One region of the Streptomyces sp. NBC_00247 genome, then DNA from elsewhere that is predicted to be linked to it. Evidence: predicted binding sites of a transcription regulator. Region 1 holds the regulator's gene; each other region holds the start of a gene.
What was found. Region 1 encodes HrcA, which represses chaperone genes, less so after heat shock. Its sites were predicted from a motif close to TTNGCACTCNGNNNNNCNGAGTGCNAA; they were not measured.
Positions count from the first base shown of each region.

Region 2: a site for HrcA is predicted at 2,036-2,062, ahead of groL (chaperonin GroEL). Genes of this name have one in related genera too.
Region 3: a site for HrcA is predicted at 1,747-1,773, ahead of groES (co-chaperone GroES). Genes of this name have one in related genera too.

Region 1 covers NZ_CP108093.1:4,941,745-4,945,001, reverse strand. The annotation lists gene OHT52_RS21475 (nitronate monooxygenase) at 1-56, opposite strand, end outside; gene dnaJ (molecular chaperone DnaJ) at 204-1,343, opposite strand; gene hrcA (heat-inducible transcriptional repressor HrcA) at 1,344-2,360, opposite strand; gene OHT52_RS21460 (MBL fold metallo-hydrolase) at 2,526-3,257, shown strand.
Region 2 covers NZ_CP108093.1:3,907,513-3,910,769, reverse strand. The annotation lists gene groL (chaperonin GroEL) at 251-1,873, opposite strand; gene OHT52_RS16725 (cold-shock protein) at 2,223-2,429, opposite strand; gene OHT52_RS16720 (MoaD/ThiS family protein) at 2,858-3,136, opposite strand; gene thrC (threonine synthase) at 3,166-3,257, opposite strand, start outside.
Region 3 covers NZ_CP108093.1:4,292,053-4,295,309, forward strand. The annotation lists gene OHT52_RS18615 (THUMP-like domain-containing protein) at 1-399, opposite strand, end outside; gene OHT52_RS18620 (polysaccharide deacetylase family protein) at 565-1,521, shown strand; gene groES (co-chaperone GroES) at 1,928-2,236, shown strand; gene groL (chaperonin GroEL) at 2,336-3,257, shown strand, end outside.

The DNA.
Region 1 (3,257 bases):
CCCGCCATCGGCGCCTGCACGATCGGATACCGGCAGAGATCGGTCAGGGAGGACATCCCCGCATCGTGTCATGTCCGGTCCGCCGTGCCGAATCCTCGCGCGCGGGGCTCCTCCGGCGTACCGCGGAGGTGGCCGCGTACGCGCGACCGCCCGCCGGGACGAGTCCCGGCGGGCGGTGCGGTGGTACGTGACGCGTGCGGGCCTCAGCGGCCGTTGAAGGCGTCCTTCAGGCGGGAGAAGAGTCCCTGCTGGCCGGGCTGGAACTGCCCGGTGGGCCGCTCCTCGCCGCGCAGCTTGGCCAGCTCGCGCAGCAGGCGTTCCTGCTCCGGGTCGAGCTTGCTGGGGGTCAGCACCTCGACGTGCACGATCAGGTCGCCCCGGCCGCCGCCCCGCAGGTGCGTGATGCCGCGGCCGTGCAGCGGGACCGACTGGCCGGACTGGGTGCCGGGCCTGATGTCGATCTCCTCCACGCCGTCGAGCGTCTCCAGCGGCACCTTCGTGCCGAGCGCGCCCGCCGTCATGGGGATGGTGACCGTGCAGTGCAGGTCGTCGCCGCGCCGCTGGAACGTCGCGTGCGGCACCTCGTGGATCTCGACGTAGAGGTCTCCGGCCGGGCCGCCGCCGGGGCCGACCTCGCCCTCGCCGGCCAGCTGGATCCGGGTCCCGTTGTCGACCCCCGCGGGGATCTTGACCGTGAGGGTGCGCCGCGAGCGGATGCGGCCGTCACCGGCGCACTCCGGGCAGGGGGTCGGCACGACGGTGCCGAATCCCTGGCACTGCGGGCAGGGCCGCGAGGTCATGACCTGGCCGAGGAAGGAACGGGTGACCTGGGACACCTCGCCGCGCCCGCGACACATGTCGCAGGTCTGGGCCGAGGTGCCGGGGGCCGCGCCTTCGCCGCTGCACGTGGTGCAGACGACGGCGGTGTCGACCTGGATGTCCTTGGTGGTCCCGAAGGCCGCCTCGGCGAGGTCGATCTCCAGCCGGATCATGGCGTCCTGGCCGCGCCGCGTGCGCGAACGGGGTCCGCGCTGCGACGCCGTGCCGAAGAAGGCGTCCATGATGTCGGAGAAGTTGCCGAAGCCGCCGGCGCCGAAGCCGCCCGCGCCACCGCCGCCGCCCGAGGCCGACAGCGGGTCCCCGCCGAGGTCGTAGACCTGCTTCTTCTGGGCGTCCGAGAGCACCTCGTAAGCGGCGTTGATCTCCTTGAACCGCTCCTGGGTCTTCGGGTCCGGGTTGACATCCGGGTGCAGCTCGCGGGCGAGCCGACGGAATGCCTTCTTGATCTCGTCCTGCGACGCGTCGCGCCGTACGCCGAGCACGGCGTAGTAGTCGGTGGCCACTTACGACTCCGCCAGGATCTGTCCGACGTAACGTGCCACTGCGCGTACCGCTCCCATCGTTCCGGGGTAGTCCATGCGGGTCGGTCCGACCACGCCGAGTTTGGCGACTGCCTCGTCGCCCGAACCGTAGCCGACCGTGACGACGGACGTGGAGGTGAGGCCCTCGTGGGCGTTCTCGTGCCCGATCCGTACGGTCATGCCCGAGTCCGTGGCCTCACCGAGCAGCTTCAGCAGGACGACCTGTTCCTCCAGCGCTTCCAGCACGGGCCGGATCACCAGGGGGAAGTCGTGCCCGAAGCGGGTGAGGTTGGAGGTGCCGCCGATCATCAGCCGCTCCTCCGTCTCCTCGACCAGGGTTTCGAGGAGAGTGGTCAGGACCGTGGCGACCGTGCCGCGGTCCTCGTTCTCGAAGGATTCCGGCAGGTCCTGCACGAGCTGCGGGACATCGCTGAAGCGGCGTCCCACGACTCGGCTGTTGAGCCGGGCCCGCAGATCGGCGAGAGAGGTCTCGCCGAACGGCGCGGGGCAGTCGATCATACGCTGTTCGACCCGGCCGGTGTCGGTGATCAGGACCAGCATCAGCCTGGCCGGTGACAGGGCCAGCAGCTCCACGTGCCGCACCGTGGAACGGGTCAGCGAGGGGTACTGCACGATGGCGACCTGCCGGGTCAGCTGCGCGAGCAGCCGTACCGTGCGGGCGACCACGTCGTCGAGGTCGACGGCGCAGTCCAGGAAGTTGTGGATCGCCCGGCGCTCCGGCGACGACAGGGGCTTGACGCCCGCGAGCCGGTCCACGAAGAGGCGATAGCCCTTGTCCGTGGGGATGCGCCCGGCGCTGGTGTGCGGCTGGGCGATGAAGCCCTCGTCCTCCAGCACCGCCATGTCGTTGCGGACGGTGGCCGGGGAGACCCCGAGCCGGTGCCTCTCGGTGAGCGCCTTGGAGCCGACCGGCTCCTCGGTGCCGACGTAGTCCTGGACGATGGCGCGCAGCACTTCAAGTCTGCGTTCGCTGAGCATCGCGCACACCTCCAGCTGTCGGTCGTGGTGGCTACTTCCTGGCACTCTGTGCGTCTGAGTGCCAGCTTCCCCCCGGTCAGTGTACGGGGGTGGACAGGGCCCCGGGCAAGGGCGACCGGCCGCGGCCCGCGAGACCGCGCAGGTCGATGCGGATAGCGTCTCCTCATGGACCTCTCTTGGGAAGAGCTGGGCTGGGAGCGGTTGGGCCACGGCGTGGGCCGCCAAAGGCTCCCCGGCTGGGACGCGACCGCCGCCCTGGTGGCCGGGACGGACCGCGCGCTGATGCTGGACACCGGTGCGAGCCTGCGCGAGGGCGTCGGACTGCGGGTCGAGGCGCAGCGGCTTCTGGGCCGGCGGGTGACCCATGTCGCACTCAGCCATCCGCACTTCGACCACGTCTTCGGTACGGCCGCCTTCGCGGGCGCCGAGGTGTTCGGGGCGTACGGGGTGGCCGCGCGGATGCGGGGGTCGGTGGACGAGATGCACGCGGACGCGGTGCGCAACGGCCTGCCCGAGCACGACGCGGCCCAGGCGGTGGACGCGCTGGTGTTCCCCGGGCGTGAGGTGTGCCACCGCTGGACGCTCGACCTGGGCGGGGGCCGCGAGGTGGTGCTGGCCAACGTGGGGCCCGGTCACACGGGACACGATCTGGCGGTCCTGGTCCCCGGTTCGGCGGGGGCGCCCGCGGTGGTGCTCTGCGGGGACCTGATCGAGGAGTCGGGTGAGCCGCAGACGGGCCCGGACTCGGTGCCGGCCCTCTGGCCCGCCGCCCTGGACCGGCTGCTGGCGCTGGGCGGACAGGACGCGGTGTACGTACCCGGGCACGGGGCGGCGGTGGACGCGGCGTTCGTGCGGGCGCAGCGGGAACTGCTGGCGGGGCGCTTCGGAGTGGGGTGA
Region 2 (3,257 bases), 1.0 Mb from region 1:
CAGGCCGGACCGGGCCTTCCTGACCGCGCCGACCGCCCCGGTCCAGGCGCTCGGCGGAGCGCCGGCCGACTGGTCCGACCGGGACCGCCGGGAGCTGGGGCGGCGCGTTGACGACTTCACCCGCCATCTGTCGGCGCTGGGCGCGGAGCAGACCCGCCCCCGGAAAACACTTCGGCCCCCAGGACGAATCCTGGGGGCCGAAGCTACAGCTGGACGCTGCGGGGGTGGAACCACCGATCCCGGAAGGGGATCAGAAGTCCATGTCACCGCCCGGCATGCCACCCGGGGCGGCCGCGCCGGCCTTCTCGGGCTTGTCGGCGATGACGGCCTCGGTGGTGAGGAAGAGCGCGGCGATGGACGCGGCGTTCTGCAGGGCGGAGCGCGTGACCTTCGCCGGGTCGATGATGCCCTCGGCGATCATGTCGACGTACTCGCCAGTCGCGGCGTTGAGGCCGTGACCGATCGGCAGGTTGCGGACCTTCTCCACGACGACGCCACCCTCAAGACCACCGTTCACGGCGATCTGCTTGAGCGGGGCCTCCAGCGCGAGCTTGACGGCGTTGGCGCCAGTGGCCTCGTCGCCCGTCAGGTCGAGCTTCTCGAAGACGGCGGACGCCTGGAGCAGAGCCACGCCACCACCGGCGACGATGCCCTCCTCGACGGCGGCCTTGGCGTTGCGCACCGCGTCTTCGATGCGGTGCTTGCGCTCCTTGAGCTCGACCTCGGTGGCGGCACCGGCCTTGATGACGGCCACGCCGCCGGCCAGCTTCGCCAGCCGCTCCTGGAGCTTCTCGCGGTCGTAGTCCGAGTCGGAGTTCTCGATCTCGGCACGGATCTGCTTGACGCGACCCTGAACCTGCTCGCTCTCGCCGGCACCGTCGACGATCGTGGTCTCGTCCTTGGTGATGACGACCTTGCGCGCAGAGCCCAGCAGGTCGAGACCCGCGTTCTCCAGCTTGAGGCCGACCTCCTCGGAGATGACCGTGCCACCGGTGAGGATGGCGATGTCACCGAGCATGGCCTTGCGGCGGTCACCGAAGCCCGGAGCCTTGACGGCGACGGACTTGAAGGTGCCACGGATCTTGTTGACGACCAGGGTCGACAGGGCCTCGCCCTCGACGTCCTCGGCGATGATCAGCAGGGGCTTGCCCGACTGCATGACCTTCTCCAGCAGCGGAAGGAGGTCCTTCACGTTGGAGATCTTCGAGTTGACGATGAGGATGTACGGGTCGTCGAAGGACGTCTCCATACGCTCCATGTCGGTCGCGAAGTACGCCGAGATGTAGCCCTTGTCGAAGCGCATGCCCTCGGTGAGTTCCAGCTCCAGACCGAAGGTCTGGGACTCCTCGACGGTGATGACGCCTTCCTTGCCGACCTTGTCCATCGCCTCGGCGATCTTGGCGCCGATCTCGGTGTCGGCGGCGGAGATGGAGGCGGTCGAAGCGATCTGCTCCTTGGTCTCCACGTCCTTGGCCTGCTCCAGCAGAGCGGCGGAGACGGCCTCGACGGCCTTCTCGATGCCCCGCTTGAGGGCCATCGGGTTGGCACCGGCGGCGACGTTGCGCAGACCCTCGCGGACGAGCGCCTGGGCCAGAACGGTGGCGGTGGTCGTACCGTCGCCGGCGACGTCGTCCGTCTTCTTGGCGACCTCCTTGACCAGCTCCGCACCGATCTTCTCGTACGGGTCCTCGAGCTCGATCTCCTTGGCGATGGAAACACCATCGTTGGTGATCGTGGGCGCGCCCCACTTCTTCTCGAGGACGACGTTACGGCCCTTGGGGCCGAGGGTGACCTTGACGGCGTCGGCGAGCTGGTTCATCCCGCGCTCGAGACCGCGCCGTGCCTCCTCGTCGAACGCGATGATCTTGGCCATGTGAAGTGGTCCTCCCGGACGGGGTGGATTGCTCCGGACCGAGTGGCGCCCGCGACGGACGGCCTGCGTGCCCGGCGGTTCCTTGCCCCGCCGCGCCTGCGGGCCTCACCGGCCCGGTCCAAGTTTCTGTCACTCTCACCTGGAGAGTGCTAACGCCAATGATTAGCACTCGACCCCTGCGAGTGCAAGCGTCCCCCTCGTCCTGGGGACAAGCCCGAGGCAGCCTCCGGACGCCCTCCGGACCCGCGGAACGCCTTCCTTGCACGGAAAACGCGAAACCACGCAGGGCCCGCCCCCTGGGGGACGGGCCCTGCGTGGTGAAGAAATATCGTTGCCGACCGCGTCCAACTCAGCCCACGGCGAGCTTGACCATGTCCGCCTGCGGCCCCTTCTGGCCCTGCGAGATCTCGAATTCAACTCGCTGACCCTCTTCGAGGGTGCGGTACCCGTCCATCTGGATCGCGCTGTAGTGGACGAAAACATCCGCACCACCGTCGACCGCGATGAAGCCGTACCCCTTCTCCGCGTTGAACCACTTGACGGTGCCCTGAGCCATGCCTAACTCCCCTATTTCTGGCCCCTGCACAGGACCGCACTTCGCGGACCCGGGTCAGAACTCACCCTCCGACAGGAGAGGGTGCGTGCGCCGGAACGCCTCGACCGCGGCCGAATGTATCTGTCCAACTGCCCTCTGCAACAGGTCAATCGGACGGGAATTCTGAGCGCGCCGGAACACCCGAACGTGAGGATTTGCTGAGAATCTTGGGCAAGTCGGGCCAGACAAAGGCCACTTAAGGCACAGAGGGCATCCGGACTTTGGCTGTTTCTTGTCGCGCCGCGGCGCGATCTCGCACATGCTCGACACGAGCGGCGGAGGGGGCTTCCCCAACTGTACCGCGCTCAACCCTACGGAATTGCCCCCTCCGCGTCGTACGCGAAGGGGGCAATGTCCTCGGTGTGGCGCGCCGTCGAGCGGCCGTACGGTCAGCAGCCGCCGGCGACGGCGGGGATGATCGAGACGCCGGCGCCGTCCGGCGTGGCCGCCTGGAGGCCGCCCTCGAAGCGGACGTCGTCGTCGTTGACGTACACGTTGACGAAGCGGCGCAGCTTGCCCTGGTCGTCCAGCACGCGCGCGGCGATGCCCGGGTGGTCCTTCTCCAGGGACTCGATGACCTCGGAGAGGACGGTGCCCTCGGCCGAGACCTCGGCCTGGCCGCCGGTGTACGTGCGCAGGATGGTGGGGATGCGGACCTTGACGCTCATGGGGATTGCCTTCCTCGGTTCTGGGGTGGTCAGTGCGCCGCGAGGCCCGCGTCGCGGAACGCGTCCAGGCTCGGGCGGATGGTCGCCGTCAGACCGGTGGTCGGGGAGACCGCGTCCAGGG
Region 3 (3,257 bases), 650 kb from region 1:
GCGGGCCAGCGCGATCGCGTCACCGCCGATGCCGCAGCACAGGTCCGCCACCCGGCGCACCCCGCCGAGCGCGGCGAACCGTCCGGCCCGGTAGGTGGCGACCGAGGTACGGGTGGCCTGCTCGACGCCGTTGGGCGTGAAGTACATCCGGTACGCGTCCTCGGCACCGAACTTCGCCACCGCCCGCTGCCGCAGCCGGGCCTGCCCCAGCGCGGCCGAGACCAGGTCCGGCGCGTGGTCGCGGCGCAGCCGGGTGGCGGTGGCCAGCTCGCGCGCCGGGTCGTGGTCCCGCAGCCCGTCCAGGAGGGCGGCGCCTTCGGGCGTACGCAGGGCGGCGAAGGAGGCGAGCGGGTCGGCGGGGCCGTCACCGGCGGGGAGAGGAGCGTTCACCCGTCCCATTGTGGGCCAGCGGCAGGCGTGGGCCGCCCCGGGACGCCTGGCCCCGCCCGACGGGCTGTCGCCCCGGGGACGGCCCGTCGGGCTGTGCGCCACGCGGGGGACGCGGCGGGGCGCCCGGCGGTGTCGGGTCGGGGCGCCGGGGGAGGGCTGGCAGGATGCGGCGCCATGCAACTAGTACGACAAAAGGAAAAAAGAACCACGAAGCGGCGCAGATCGGTCACGATCGCTCTCGTGGCCCTGCTCGGCGCCGCACTCGCCTCCGGATGCGGCCAGGGCTCCCCGGGCGCCGACCACCACTCCCGCCAGGGCGCGGCGGGCGCCGGCGGCCGGGCGGCGGCCGGACCGGCCCCGCAGGCCGCCCCGGTCAGCGCCCTCCTCTCCTACGCGGAGCGGCTGAAGCGACGCCAGGCGCGGCGGGTCGCGGTCGCCAGGAAGTGGGGGCTGGCGGACGTCCCGCTGACCGCCCCCGCACCGCCCGCCGAGAAGCCGCGGATCACCAGTCGCGAGGGTTTCGAGGTCGACGACGGCGAGGACCTGCCGCAGGTGTTCACGACCGTCCCCACCGACGAGCGGATCGTCTTCCTCACCATCGACGACGGGGCCGAGAAGGACCCCGAGTTCCTGCGGATGATGGACGAGCTGAAGATCCCGTACAGCGCCTTCCTCAGCGACTACCTCGCGAGCGAGGACTACGGCTACTTCGCCCGGATGCAGAAGAAGGGGGTCACGCTCAACAACCACACCCTCACCCACCCCTACCTCCCCGGTCTCTCCTACGAACGGCAGAAGAAGGAGATCTGCGACCAGCAGGACAGGATCGAGAAGCACTTCGGCAAGCGGCCGGTGCTGCTCCGGCCTCCGTACGGCAACTACAACCGCGACACCCTCGTCGTCGCCAAGTCCTGCGGCATCAAGGCCGTGCCGCTCTGGGCGGAGGAGGCGTTCCCCGACCACATGGACTGGCGTGAGTGGGACCGGGACCTGCACCCCGGCGACATCGTCCTCACCCACTTCCAGGGACGTGATCAGTGGAAGGGGACCATGACCGACATGGTCCGCAACGTCATGAAGGTCATCACGGACAAGGGGTACGCGGTCGCCCGGCTGGAGGACTACGTCTGATCCCCGGGCGGGCGCGCGGCGGCGCGCGCCTGCCCCCGCCGTCCCCGCGCCTGCCCCCGCCGTCCCTGGCCGATCTCCACCGCCCCTCCCGCGGACTTCCGGAGGCGCGGGGTCGGCGCCGGGCCGGCGCGTCGTCGGGGCGCGCACCTTAGGCGGAACCCGGGCACGCGGCCCCCCCGGACGGTCCGCCCCGGCGGGCGGCCGACGCCACGCACGGGTACTCAATTGGCACTCCGCTTGACCGAGTGCTAATCGCAGTCATAGTCTCGGTGCTGGCACTCCCCCCTGGAGAGTGCCAGCAGTACCGTGCGACAGGGCAGGTCCGGCACCCGCGACGACGGATCCGGCCCGGTCGCCGACCCAGACTGTTAAACCCCGTGAGATCTCCGAAGGGGGAGACCGGATCGTGTCGACCACCAGCTCCAAGGTTGCGATCAAGCCGCTCGAGGACCGCATTGTGGTCCAGCCGCTCGACGCCGAGCAGACCACGGCTTCCGGCCTGGTCATTCCGGACACCGCCAAGGAGAAGCCCCAGGAGGGCGTCGTCCTGGCCGTGGGCCCGGGCCGCTTCGAGAACGGCGAGCGCCTTCCGCTCGACGTCAAGACCGGCGATGTCGTCCTGTACAGCAAGTACGGCGGCACCGAGGTGAAGTACAACGGCGAGGAGTACCTCGTCCTCTCGGCGCGCGACGTCCTCGCGATCATCGAGAAGTAATTCACCCACATTTGCTGTGTGTTCTGCGCCCCTGGCCCCCTGCGAAATAACTAGCCGGGCGGCGAGGGGCGCAGTTCGTTCGAGAGGGAAAAACAGCCCATGCCGAAGATTCTGAAGTTCGACGAGGACGCCCGTCGCGCCCTTGAGCGCGGCGTCAACAAGCTTGCCGACACGGTCAAGGTGACGATCGGCCCCAAGGGCCGCAACGTCGTCATCGACAAGAAGTTCGGCGCGCCCACCATCACCAACGACGGTGTCACCATCGCGCGCGAGGTCGAGCTCGACGACCCGTACGAGAACCTCGGTGCCCAGCTGGTGAAGGAGGTCGCCACCAAGACCAACGACGTCGCCGGTGACGGCACCACCACCGCCACCGTGCTCGCCCAGGCGCTCGTCCGCGAGGGTCTGCGCAACGTCGCCGCGGGTGCCTCCCCGGCCTCGCTGAAGAAGGGCATCGACGCCGCGGTCAAGGCCGTGTCCGAGGAGCTCCTCGCGACCGCCCGTCCGATCGAGGACAAGTCCGACATCGCCGCCGTGGCCGCGCTCTCCGCGCAGGACCCGCAGGTCGGCGAGCTCATCGCGGACGCGATGGACAAGGTCGGCAAGGACGGTGTCATCACCGTCGAGGAGTCCAACACCTTCGGCCTGGACCTCGAGTTCACCGAGGGCATGGCCTTCGACAAGGGCTACCTGTCCCCGTACATGGTGACCGACCAGGAGCGTATGGAGGCCGTCCTCGACGACCCGTACATCCTGATCCACCAGGGCAAGATCGGCTCGATCCAGGAGCTGCTCCCGCTGCTGGAGAAGGTCATCCAGGCCGGCGGCTCCAAGCCCCTGCTGATCATCGCCGAGGACGTCGAGGGCGAGGCGCTCTCCACCCTCGTCGTCAACAAGATCCGTGGCACCTTCAACGCCGTCGCGGTGAAGGCCCCGGGCTTCGGTGACCGCCGCAAGGCCATGCTCGGCGACATCGCCACCCTCACGGGTGCGACCGTCATCGCCGAGGAGGTCGGCCTCA